Regions from separate parts of the Pectobacterium sp. A5351 genome, predicted to be linked through region 1. Evidence: riboswitches for the same ligand, from Rfam matches in the RefSeq annotation. Region 1 holds a riboswitch; each other region holds the start of a gene.
What was found. Region 1 has a riboswitch for thiamine pyrophosphate ahead of thiC (phosphomethylpyrimidine synthase ThiC). Riboswitches for the same ligand answer to the same signal wherever they lie in the genome.

Region 1 (3,277 bases):
GCCGAACCAGCCGATCATGGCGGCACCGATGCCGGAGGTGAAGTGATCGTAACCCGGTGCGATATCGGTGGTTAACGGGCCGAGCGTATAGAATGGCGCTTCATGGCAGTGCTCCAGTTCTTCGGTCATGTTGCGGCGGATCATCTGCATCGGAACATGGCCGGGGCCTTCGATCATCACCTGTACGTCGTATTCCCAGGCGATTTTGGTCAGCTCGCCCAACGTATGTAGCTCAGCAAACTGGGCTTCGTCGTTGGCATCCTGAATGGAGCCGGGACGTAAGCCATCGCCTAGTGACAGCGCGACGTCATAAGCGGCACAGATTTCACAGATTTCGCGGAAGTGTTCGTACAGGAAGCTTTCTGTGTGATGTGACAGGCACCATTTCGCCATAATGGAACCGCCGCGTGAGACGATGCCGGTCAGGCGTTTGGCCGTCATCGGTACATAGCGCAGCAGCACACCCGCATGGATAGTGAAATAGTCCACGCCCTGTTCTGCCTGTTCCAGCAGCGTATCGCGGAACATTTCCCAATTCAGGTTTTCCGCCACGCCGTTCACTTTTTCCAGCGCCTGATAGATTGGCACGGTACCGATTGGCACGGGACTGTTGCGCAGAATCCACTCGCGGGTTTCATGAATATAGCGGCCAGTTGAGAGATCCATCACCGTATCCGCGCCCCAGCGGGTAGACCAGACCAGCTTTTCCACCTCTTCTTCGATGGAGGACGTCACGGCGGAATTACCGATATTGGCGTTAACCTTCACCAGAAAATTGCGTCCGATGATCATCGGCTCTGATTCGGGATGGTTGATGTTGGAAGGAATAATGGCGCGACCGGCGGCGACTTCCTGACGAACGAATTCCGGCGTGATGTTTTCCGGCAGAAGTGCACCGAAACTTTGCCCCGGATGCTGCTGGCGCAGCACGTCAGTGCGAATACGCTCGCGTCCCATATTTTCGCGAATGGCGATAAATTCCATTTCGGGGGTAATGATCCCCTGTCGTGCATAGTGAAGCTGAGTGACGCGTTTGCCCGCTTTGGCACGAAGCGGCCGTGGCAAGTGTTCGAAGCGCAGATGATCAAGACCGGCATCTGCCAGACGCTGCTGAGTGAAATCGGAACTGACGCCGGATAGCGCCTCGGTGTCGTGACGTTCGGCAATCCAACTGGCGCGCAGCTTCGCTAAGCCAACGCGGACATCGGGTTGGGCGGCGGGGTCGCCATAGGGCCCTGACGTATCATAAACCGGGATCGGTTCATTGGGTTCGTATTGCGGATTGTCTTTGCTGCCGCCGAGTAGCGTCGGGCTGAGCTGAATTTCTCGCATTGGCACGTGAATATCGTCGCGCGAACCTGCAAGGTAGATACGTTTGGAATTAGGGAAGGCTGTTCCCTGTAAGGTGTCGATAAATTGCTGGGCGGCGGAACGCTGCTCGCGGCGACCCGATTTGGATGCTGTAGATAACTCTGTCTTTACCGACGAGGTTTTTATAGACAAGGGTTCTGTAGACATAGCAAGTTCCTGTAAGACGTAAAGGGAAGATTGCTTGTCTGGAGCCGGAGGGAGTAATAATGATATCAAGCATCAGAGCAGGTATGTAGGAATACGCAGCCTTGGGCTCAATCTCAATGAGGTGCATTACTCTTGTTCCCTTCGCAGGTATTAACCCGATCAGGTTCCGCGGATCCCGAATTAACGGTCTCAGCCTGTGCGCTCATAGGTTTCGTAAAACGATTGATTTCGTAAAACAAAACACGAGCACGCTAGGCACTCCGACAAGATATGCCCGTTTCTTAAACGGGCCAATAAAACCCCTACACTGTATGTCGGCAAAACGCGGATGTCAAAGCGTGTCGCTTTTGCCTGTACAGCGTGTGGCGATGTTTTTAAATAACGTCAAATGACCGCTAGTTGTCGTAAACCAGACGGATCATGTTGTCTTCTAACGTAAAACGCTCTTCCAGAGCTTCACCGACGCTGGAGAGTGCCTGCTGAAATTTGAGACAGTTATCATGGTCGATGGCGGCCGCCAAATGGCTATCGTAAAACGTCATAATGTGCTGCGTGTTATTTTGCAAGGCGAGGTCGAGCTGGGTGGAAAGGGCTAAGAGCTGTTCGCTGTGTGTCGCTGCTTCATGCAGCATCTTTTCGTATAAATGAAAGTGGCCGGTAGAAAGGTAATCCACCAGATTCTGGCAAAAATTATCCAATGCTTCTTCATCCAGAAGAGAAAGCGCTTCCTTGTTCGGCTTGATGCCAACCAGATGATAGTAAGCCACCAGAAGCTGCTTACGCGCTTGTAGCCATTGGTCGATTAACGCATTATTGCCACCAACGTATTCAGTCAGACTTTGTAGCTGGTTTAGCATCGTTGACTCCGTGAAGGGTAAGAAATAACTGAAATCCCAGTTATAAAACTTATGTAATCACTCTGAATGTAAAATGCCAGTGAAGTGGCAGTGGAGCAATAAAAAGATATGGAACAGACGCTAAAAGGTGATGAGACCGGCTGGTGGGTGGTTAGCGATGCGGTACAAATCTGGCTGCCCCAGGGAGAATTACCGTGTGGAACGGCGATAGAGTGGTCTTTGCAGGGGAAAACGGCTCGCCAAATCGGCGAATGGCAAGAACAGCCCGTCTGGCTGGTGTGTCAGGGCCGTGATACCGATATGGCCTCGGTTCGCCAACTGCTCGAGCAGGACGTGGGCTTATTCCAACTGGCGGGGCGAGGTGTACAGCTGGCTGAGTTCTATCGTTCTCATCGTTTTTGCGGTTACTGCGGCCATGAAATGGTGCGGAGTAAAACGGAACTGGCGTGCTTATGCCACCACTGCAAAGAGCGTTATTATCCGCAGATCGCACCTTGCATCATTGTCGCGATTCGCCGTGGCGATGAGATTTTGCTGGCGCAGCATAATCGACATCGCGGAAATATGTACACCGTGCTGGCTGGGTTTGTGGAAGTCGGTGAAACGTTGGAACAGACGGTCGTACGTGAGGTGATGGAAGAGAGCCAAATCCAGATAAAAAACCTGCGCTACGTGAGTTCGCAGCCTTGGCCTTTCCCGCATTCGTTGATGATGGCGTTTATGGCTGAGTATGCGGGTGGAGACATCAAGCACGACCCGAAAGAGCTGCGTGACGCGGGCTGGTTCCGCTTTGACCAACTCCCGCAACTGCCCCCGCCGGGCACCGTGGCACGTCGGCTTATCGAAGATACGGTGGTGTTGTGTCGCACTTATCACGAGAACGAAGGCTGACGTGGTACTAT
Region 2 (3,277 bases), 960 kb from region 1:
AGGCCAAATCCGCTCAGTGCAGAGGCTAGCCAGCCCTGACGCCCATATACGCTGAGTAGGCCAAAAACGGCAACCAGCACGGGCAACACCAGCGTCATCGCGCACAGGCGCAGCAGCCAGCGGTAGCCGGGAAAGCGTCGTCGATACAGCGCTCTGGCGAGAAAAATGGCCGGAACGGTAGAAAACAGCGCAGAGAGAAACGCCTGCCAGAAGGTAAACCGAATAACATGCCAGAGATAACTGTCATGCCATAGCGTGCGCCACTGGCTTTCGGGCGCCTGTAGCCACAGGGCACCGAAAGCCAGCGTGGCAACGGAAATTAACAGCGTTGTGGCCAGTAGCCCTGGCCACAGACGTCCGCCGATTAGTGGCTGACGGCGCGTTGCCATGCCTGAATCCACTGCGTCCTTTGGTCAGCGACTTCCTGCGCGCTAAACTGCATGGCTTTCTCCGGCACCGCGAGTGTGGCGAAGCCTGCTGGCAGGTCAGTTTTAACCGCAGGGTACATCCAGTTCGTGGTGGGGATCGCCTGCTGGAAGGTTGGGCTCAGGATGAACTGCATAAAGCGTTTCGCCAACTCGGGATTTTTGCTGGAAACCAGCTGCCCGGCGATTTCAATTTGCAGGTAGTGCCCTTCGCTGAAGGTCGCCGCCGCGTAGTTATCTTTCTTCTCTTCAATGATGTGGTAGGCCGGTGACGTGGTGTAGCTCAGCACCAGATCGGCTTCCCCTTTCAAGAACAGACCATAGGCTTCGCTCCAGCCTTTGGTGACGGTGACGGTTTTCTTCGCCAGCTTCTGCCAGGCTTGCGGCGCATCATCGCCGTACACTTTCTGCATCCATAGCAGCAGACCCAGCCCTGGGGTGCTGGTGCGTGGATCCTGATAGATCACTTTCCACGGTGCGTTGCTGTCCACCAGCTCATGCAGGCTTTTCGGCGGGTTCTTCAGCGTGTCTTTGTTATACACAAATGCGAAATAGCCGTAGTCGTAAGGGACGAACGTCTTGTTGTTCCAACCGCCCGGCACCGTAACGGCGCTGGTGTCCAGATTGTGCGGGGCAAACAGGCCGGTTTGTTCCGCCGCCTGCAACAGGTTGTTGTCCAGCCCCAGAATGACATCCGCCTTGCTGTTTTTACCTTCCATACGCAGCCGGTTCAGCAGTGAGGCACCATCTTCCAACGCGACGAAATTCAGTTCGCACTCGCACTCTTTTTCAAACGCGGTCTTGATGACAGGCCCAGGACCCCACTCGGAAGCGAATGAGTCATAGGTATAAACGGTAAGTGCGGGCTTGGCGAAGGCCGAAGCAGAGATCAGTAACAGGCAAGACAGGCTGGTTTTCAGCACGGTGGCTGAACGCGGTAGTAATTGATTTAACACTTTGCACTCCTGAGAATCATAGGGTGGCAAAGGACTTTGAGGCAGCAATGAGCCGCACTCTCAAATCCCTTCGCCGGTATTAACCGGATCAGGTTCGACGGGTATCTTCTCAGCGAAAAATCTTCCGCACCCCGTTGAGAACGGCACATTGTAAAGGGTTAAGCCGAGCAGCGAAAGGCTCTTGGCGTTCCGGTGGCGCGAATCAGGCGGATTTAAAATCAAACGCTCACCCAGAGGCCGTGGCGTGGCCTCTGTTGTCCTGATTGTAGATATTCACCATTGCGCCGACTCTTGCTCGATTCGCGCAGTACACCAGTCGATAAAGGCGCGAATAGCTGGCGAGAGGTGGCGGCTTTGTGGGTAGAGAATGAAAATAGGTTCAAGCGGGGCACTGATGTCAGGAAGTAGCCTGACAAGATGTCCATCAGCAAGTTGCTGGCGCACCATATAGCTGGCAATGCGTATGAGCCCCAGGCCGGCTACACCCGCGGCAAGATAGGCATCGGTGTCATTTACGCTGATTGGTGCGGCGATTGGTATCGCTGCGGTGTGCGTTCCATCGTGAAAATCCCAGCGAGTTGAACGACCCGTCCGGCTGTGGGGATAGCCTACTGCGGCATGCTTGTTGAGCGACGCTAACGTTGTCGGGTGTCCATGCTGTTCAAGATAGCGTGGGGAGGCGCAAATATACCAATGGAACGCACCGAGTCGCCGTGCGACCAATCGCGATAACGGCGGTTCTCCGGTTCTGATGACACAATCGATACCATTCTGAACAATATCCACCGTGGCATCGCCCAAGTGGAAGTCCAACTTTATTCCCGGATAGCGCTCACAGAAGCCTGACAGGTCTGGAATGAGGAAGTTTTTGACCAGCGAAGGTGTCGCCCCGACTCTGATCGTTCCCTGCACTTCTTCCTGCTGTGCCGTCATGTTTTCAACGTCGTATACGTCACGCAAGATCGCTTTGCAACTGTCGTAATAGCGTAGGCCAACATCCGTAATACTGAGTGCTCGCGTTGTTCGGTTAAGCAACCGCGCCCCAAGATGTGATTCAAGTTCCTTGATACTGCGCGTTACGGTGGAGGGCAGAACATGCAGGGTTTCTGCCGCTTTTTTGAAACTCCCCGCATCGACAACACGGATGAATATTTCCATAGCCTGAAATCGATCCATTCGATGATGTTTCCTGTTTTGTGATGAAACGTTGTGCTCGTCGACAAGGCGATCATATCGCTTAATTGTTTGAAAAAATCAAATTATTAAATGGTGTGGCTGAGTCTTATCATGCGCGTATTTTTGTATAACATAACACCTGTTCTTCGGGTTTTTCCATAATTTAAGGCATTTTTGGAAATCAGCGATAGGTTGGAACGCGGAATGCTCGGGAATGCTTCACCACTCCTTGTGATAGAGATAATTTGAAATTTTTAAGGAATTAAGAGATGAATGATAGCGGAACAGTGTTGAAAGATATTCTTGTGCTTGGCGCAGGACAGCTCGGTATGGCGGTATTGCGTGCTCTCGCACCGCGTGCGCGAGCCTTGTCGTTGTCGGTTACGGCACTTGTTTCGCCAGACACGATTAACGATCCGTCTGTGCAGGATCGGGCAAGATTGATCGAACTCCGTGCATTAGGGATTGACGTTATGGGATTCGATCTCGCATCTGATGAACACATGCTTACGGGGCTTTTCAGGAATTATAAGACGGTATTGAATTGTTCGGGATTTGTGGCAGGGCCGGGTACTCAGATGAAAATCACCAGAGCGGTGCTGGCTGCCAATGTCGCACGCTATTTCCCTTGGCAGTTCGGTGTTGACTATGATGTCGTGGGGCGACACAGCGGCCATCCGGTTTTTGATGAACAGTATGATGTGAGGCAGTTGTTACGCA
Region 3 (3,277 bases), 1.0 Mb from region 1:
ATTTTGTTCGCGTATTTTTAATACCGGTCTTGCCTTCCTGCATACAGAATAATTGTGAACTCTTCGCCCCCGATTCGAGTTGCCACGACCTCACTGTTATCGAAACGGGAAAGAATATGGCCGAACTTACTTAATATGTCATCGCTTTTTGTATCGCCATATTTATCATTAATGACTTTGAAATTATCGATGTCGATAATAAATAGCGCGTTTTCGCGTCGAGTTTTTTAATTCATTAATAAAAATCGATGATTAGGGCGTTGAGTCAGTTCACCGCTAAATGACTGTATTCTGGCTTCGACATATTTGTTATTGATAATAAAATCGTGGTTATATTCTTTGAAAGGCATTGCGGATCTCCTCTTGCATCACCTCAAAAGTCGACGCCCGATCGCTCAGGCGTCTTTACCGATTAAAAATCGGCTTTCAGTACGACGCGGTAACGGGCTTTGCCGTCACGCACGTGCTGGATAGCTTCATTGATTTTCGACATCGGGAATAGCTCCGTTTGCGGTTTAACTTTGGCACGAGCGGCGAGTTTCATCAGAGAACGAAGCTCATGCGGCGAGCCAGTAGAAGAGCCGGAAACGCTGCGGTCGCCTGCGATGAGCGTAAAGGCTGGAACGCTAAATGGCTTCATCACTGCACCGACGGTATGGAATTTGCCGTTATAGGCGAGCGCGTTGAAGTAAGGTTGCCATTCCAGATCGACACTCACGGTGTTGATGATGAGATCGAACTGGCCTGCCAGTGCGGTCAGCGCCTGCGGGTCACGACTGTTGACGACCTTATCGGCACCCATCGCTAATACTTCCTGCTCTTTGGCTGGATTCGAGCTGAATGCCGTGACTTCACAACCCATCGCGTGCAGGAGTTTAATCGCGATATGCCCCAGTCCACCGATGCCGATCACACCGACGCGGCTGGTTGCGGTGACATGGTGCATTAACAGCGGTTTGAATACGGTGATGCCGCCACACAGCAACGGACCTGCTGATTCGATATCAATGGACTCAGGAAGCGGGATCGCCCACTGCCAGTTTGCGCGAATCTTATCGGCGAAACCGCCTTTATTCAGGATGGTTGGTACGCTGCCTTGCTGGCAGTTGGTTTGGCTGCCGCTGATACAGGCATCGCAGTGCCCACAGCTACGTGCCGTCCAGCCAATACCAACGCGCTGACCAATCTTTAGTCCCTTGTTTTTCGCCGCATCGCCCAGTGCGTGAACGCGGCCAATCACTTCATGCCCGGCAACCAGCGGATAGCTCGACATGCCCCATTCGTTATCGATCATCGACAGATCGGAATGGCATACGCCGCAATAATCAACCACGACTTCGACGTCTTCCGCATGCAGTTCACCCGCATCAAACTCATACAACTCCAGCGCTGCGCCTGCTTCCGGTGCGGCATAACTCTTGATTATCGTCATCACAATCTCCTCAGTATGGGTTTGATTAACCAGTCTAAAGGGTTATGGCGTTTTTCTCTATGTCACAACGTGCCTGTGGTTTTTCATTTTGTGTCGGGGAGAGTCGTACGGGCGATGGCTTGCTTTACTGGCGTCACTTACTTATGCTGCGAAGTCTAAGTACATGACTCGGGGTGCCCTTCTTTGTGAAGGCTGAGAAATACCCGTACCACCTGATCTGGATAATGCCAGCGTAGGGAAGTCACGGTATGCCCCACCGGTTGCCGCCTTCTTCCACGCCGGTTGGGAGACCTATGAACACTCGACCTGCCGACTTTTCTGCCGCTCAGGCAGCAACATCACTTACTCAATTCCGTTCTGCCTCGCCGCTGGTGCACTGCCTGACCAACGATGTGGTGCAATCTTTTACTGCTAACGTGCTGCTGGCTCTGAATGCGTCGCCTGCGATGGTGGTCGATCCCGAAGAAGCCGCGCAGTTCAGCGCGGTGGCGGATGCGCTGCTGATTAATGTCGGGACGTTGGAGCGTACACGTGCCGATGCGATGCGGACGGCGGTAAACAGCGCGCATCTGGCGGGGAAACCGTGGGTGCTCGATCCGGTTGCCGTAGGCGGCTTGACCTTTCGGAGCGAATTTTGTCGGGAATTGCTGGCATGGAAACCCGAGGCGATTCGCGGCAATGCATCTGAAATCATGGCGCTGGCGGGGTTAGCCGCACAGGGGCGTGGCGTCGATAGCGCCGACGATTCGCTGGCGGCGCTTCCTGCTGCGCGTGAACTGGCGAGAAAGGTGGGGACGATCGTTGCGGTGACTGGCGTGGTGGATTATGTCACGGACGGCGAACGTGATATTGCGGTAAGCGGCGGCGATAGCATGATGACGCGCGTGGTTGGTACGGGCTGTGCGCTGTCGGCGGTCGTCGCGGGTTTCTGTGCTCTGGAAGGGGAACGATTATCCCACGTGGCGGCGGCGTGCTATGTCATGGCATTAGCGGGGCAGCAGGCAGCTTTGACATCGCAAGGAACGGGGAGTTTTATACCCAATTTCCTTGATAGGCTCTATACCCTGCGCGCGGAGGATCTGGCATGAAGCGTATCAATGCGTTGACGATTGCAGGCACCGATCCGAGCGGCGGTGCGGGTATTCAGGCGGATTTAAAAGCCTTTTCCGCGTTAGGGGCTTATGGGACGTCAGTCATTACTGCGCTGGTGGCGCAAAATACGCGCGGCGTGCAGTCTGTCTACCGGATTGAACCGGATTTTGTCGCGGTGCAGCTGGATTCGGTGCTGAGCGATGTACGTATCGACAGCGCCAAGATTGGCATGCTGGCGCAGACCGATATTGTTGACGCGGTTGCCGAACGCCTGCGCCATTATGCCGTGCCTTTCGTGGTGTTGGATACGGTGATGCTGGCGAAAAGTGGCGATCCGTTATTGGCACCGGAGGCGGTGGAGTCGATCCGTCGTGAACTGCTGCCGCTGGTTTCTCTGATTACGCCCAATCTGCCGGAAGCCGCGGCGCTGCTGAATACGTCACCGGCCACCAACGAGCGGGAAATGCGCGAACAAGGTGAAGCGCTGCTGGCTATGGGCTGTCAGGCGGTGCTGATGAAAGGCGGACACCTGAGCGAAGCGGAAAGCCCGGACTGGCTGTTCAGCCGACAGGCCGAACCGCAGCGCTTTAGTTCCCCGCGCGTGAATACCCGCCATACGCACGGCACCGGCTGCACGCTGTCTGCCGCGTTGGCCGCGCTGCGACCGCGCCACGATAGCTGGAGTGAGACGGTCTACGCCGCGAAGGACTATTTACAGCAGGCATTACAACAGGCCGACACGCTGGAGGTCGG

Region 2: another riboswitch for thiamine pyrophosphate. It lies ahead of thiB (thiamine ABC transporter substrate binding subunit); the one in region 1 lies ahead of thiC (phosphomethylpyrimidine synthase ThiC).
Region 3: another riboswitch for thiamine pyrophosphate. It lies ahead of thiM (hydroxyethylthiazole kinase); the one in region 1 lies ahead of thiC (phosphomethylpyrimidine synthase ThiC).

What each region holds. Positions count from the first base shown of each region.
Region 1 is NZ_CP116477.1:233,451-236,727, forward strand. Features, by position in the region: gene thiC (phosphomethylpyrimidine synthase ThiC) at 1-1,518, opposite strand, end outside; TPP riboswitch at 1,638-1,791, opposite strand; gene rsd (sigma D regulator) at 1,914-2,375, opposite strand; gene nudC (NAD(+) diphosphatase) at 2,484-3,266, shown strand.
Region 2 is NZ_CP116477.1:3,670,426-3,673,702, reverse strand. Features, by position in the region: gene thiP (thiamine/thiamine pyrophosphate ABC transporter permease ThiP) at 1-389, opposite strand, end outside; gene thiB (thiamine ABC transporter substrate binding subunit) at 365-1,348, opposite strand; TPP riboswitch at 1,429-1,525, opposite strand; gene O1Q74_RS16885 (LysR family transcriptional regulator) at 1,655-2,557, opposite strand; gene O1Q74_RS16880 (aromatic alcohol reductase) at 2,827-3,277, shown strand, end outside.
Region 3 is NZ_CP116477.1:1,237,421-1,240,697, forward strand. Features, by position in the region: gene O1Q74_RS05865 (diguanylate cyclase domain-containing protein) at 18-200, opposite strand; gene ahr (NADPH-dependent aldehyde reductase Ahr) at 413-1,432, opposite strand; TPP riboswitch at 1,592-1,688, shown strand; gene thiM (hydroxyethylthiazole kinase) at 1,726-2,520, shown strand; gene thiD (bifunctional hydroxymethylpyrimidine kinase/phosphomethylpyrimidine kinase) at 2,517-3,277, shown strand, end outside.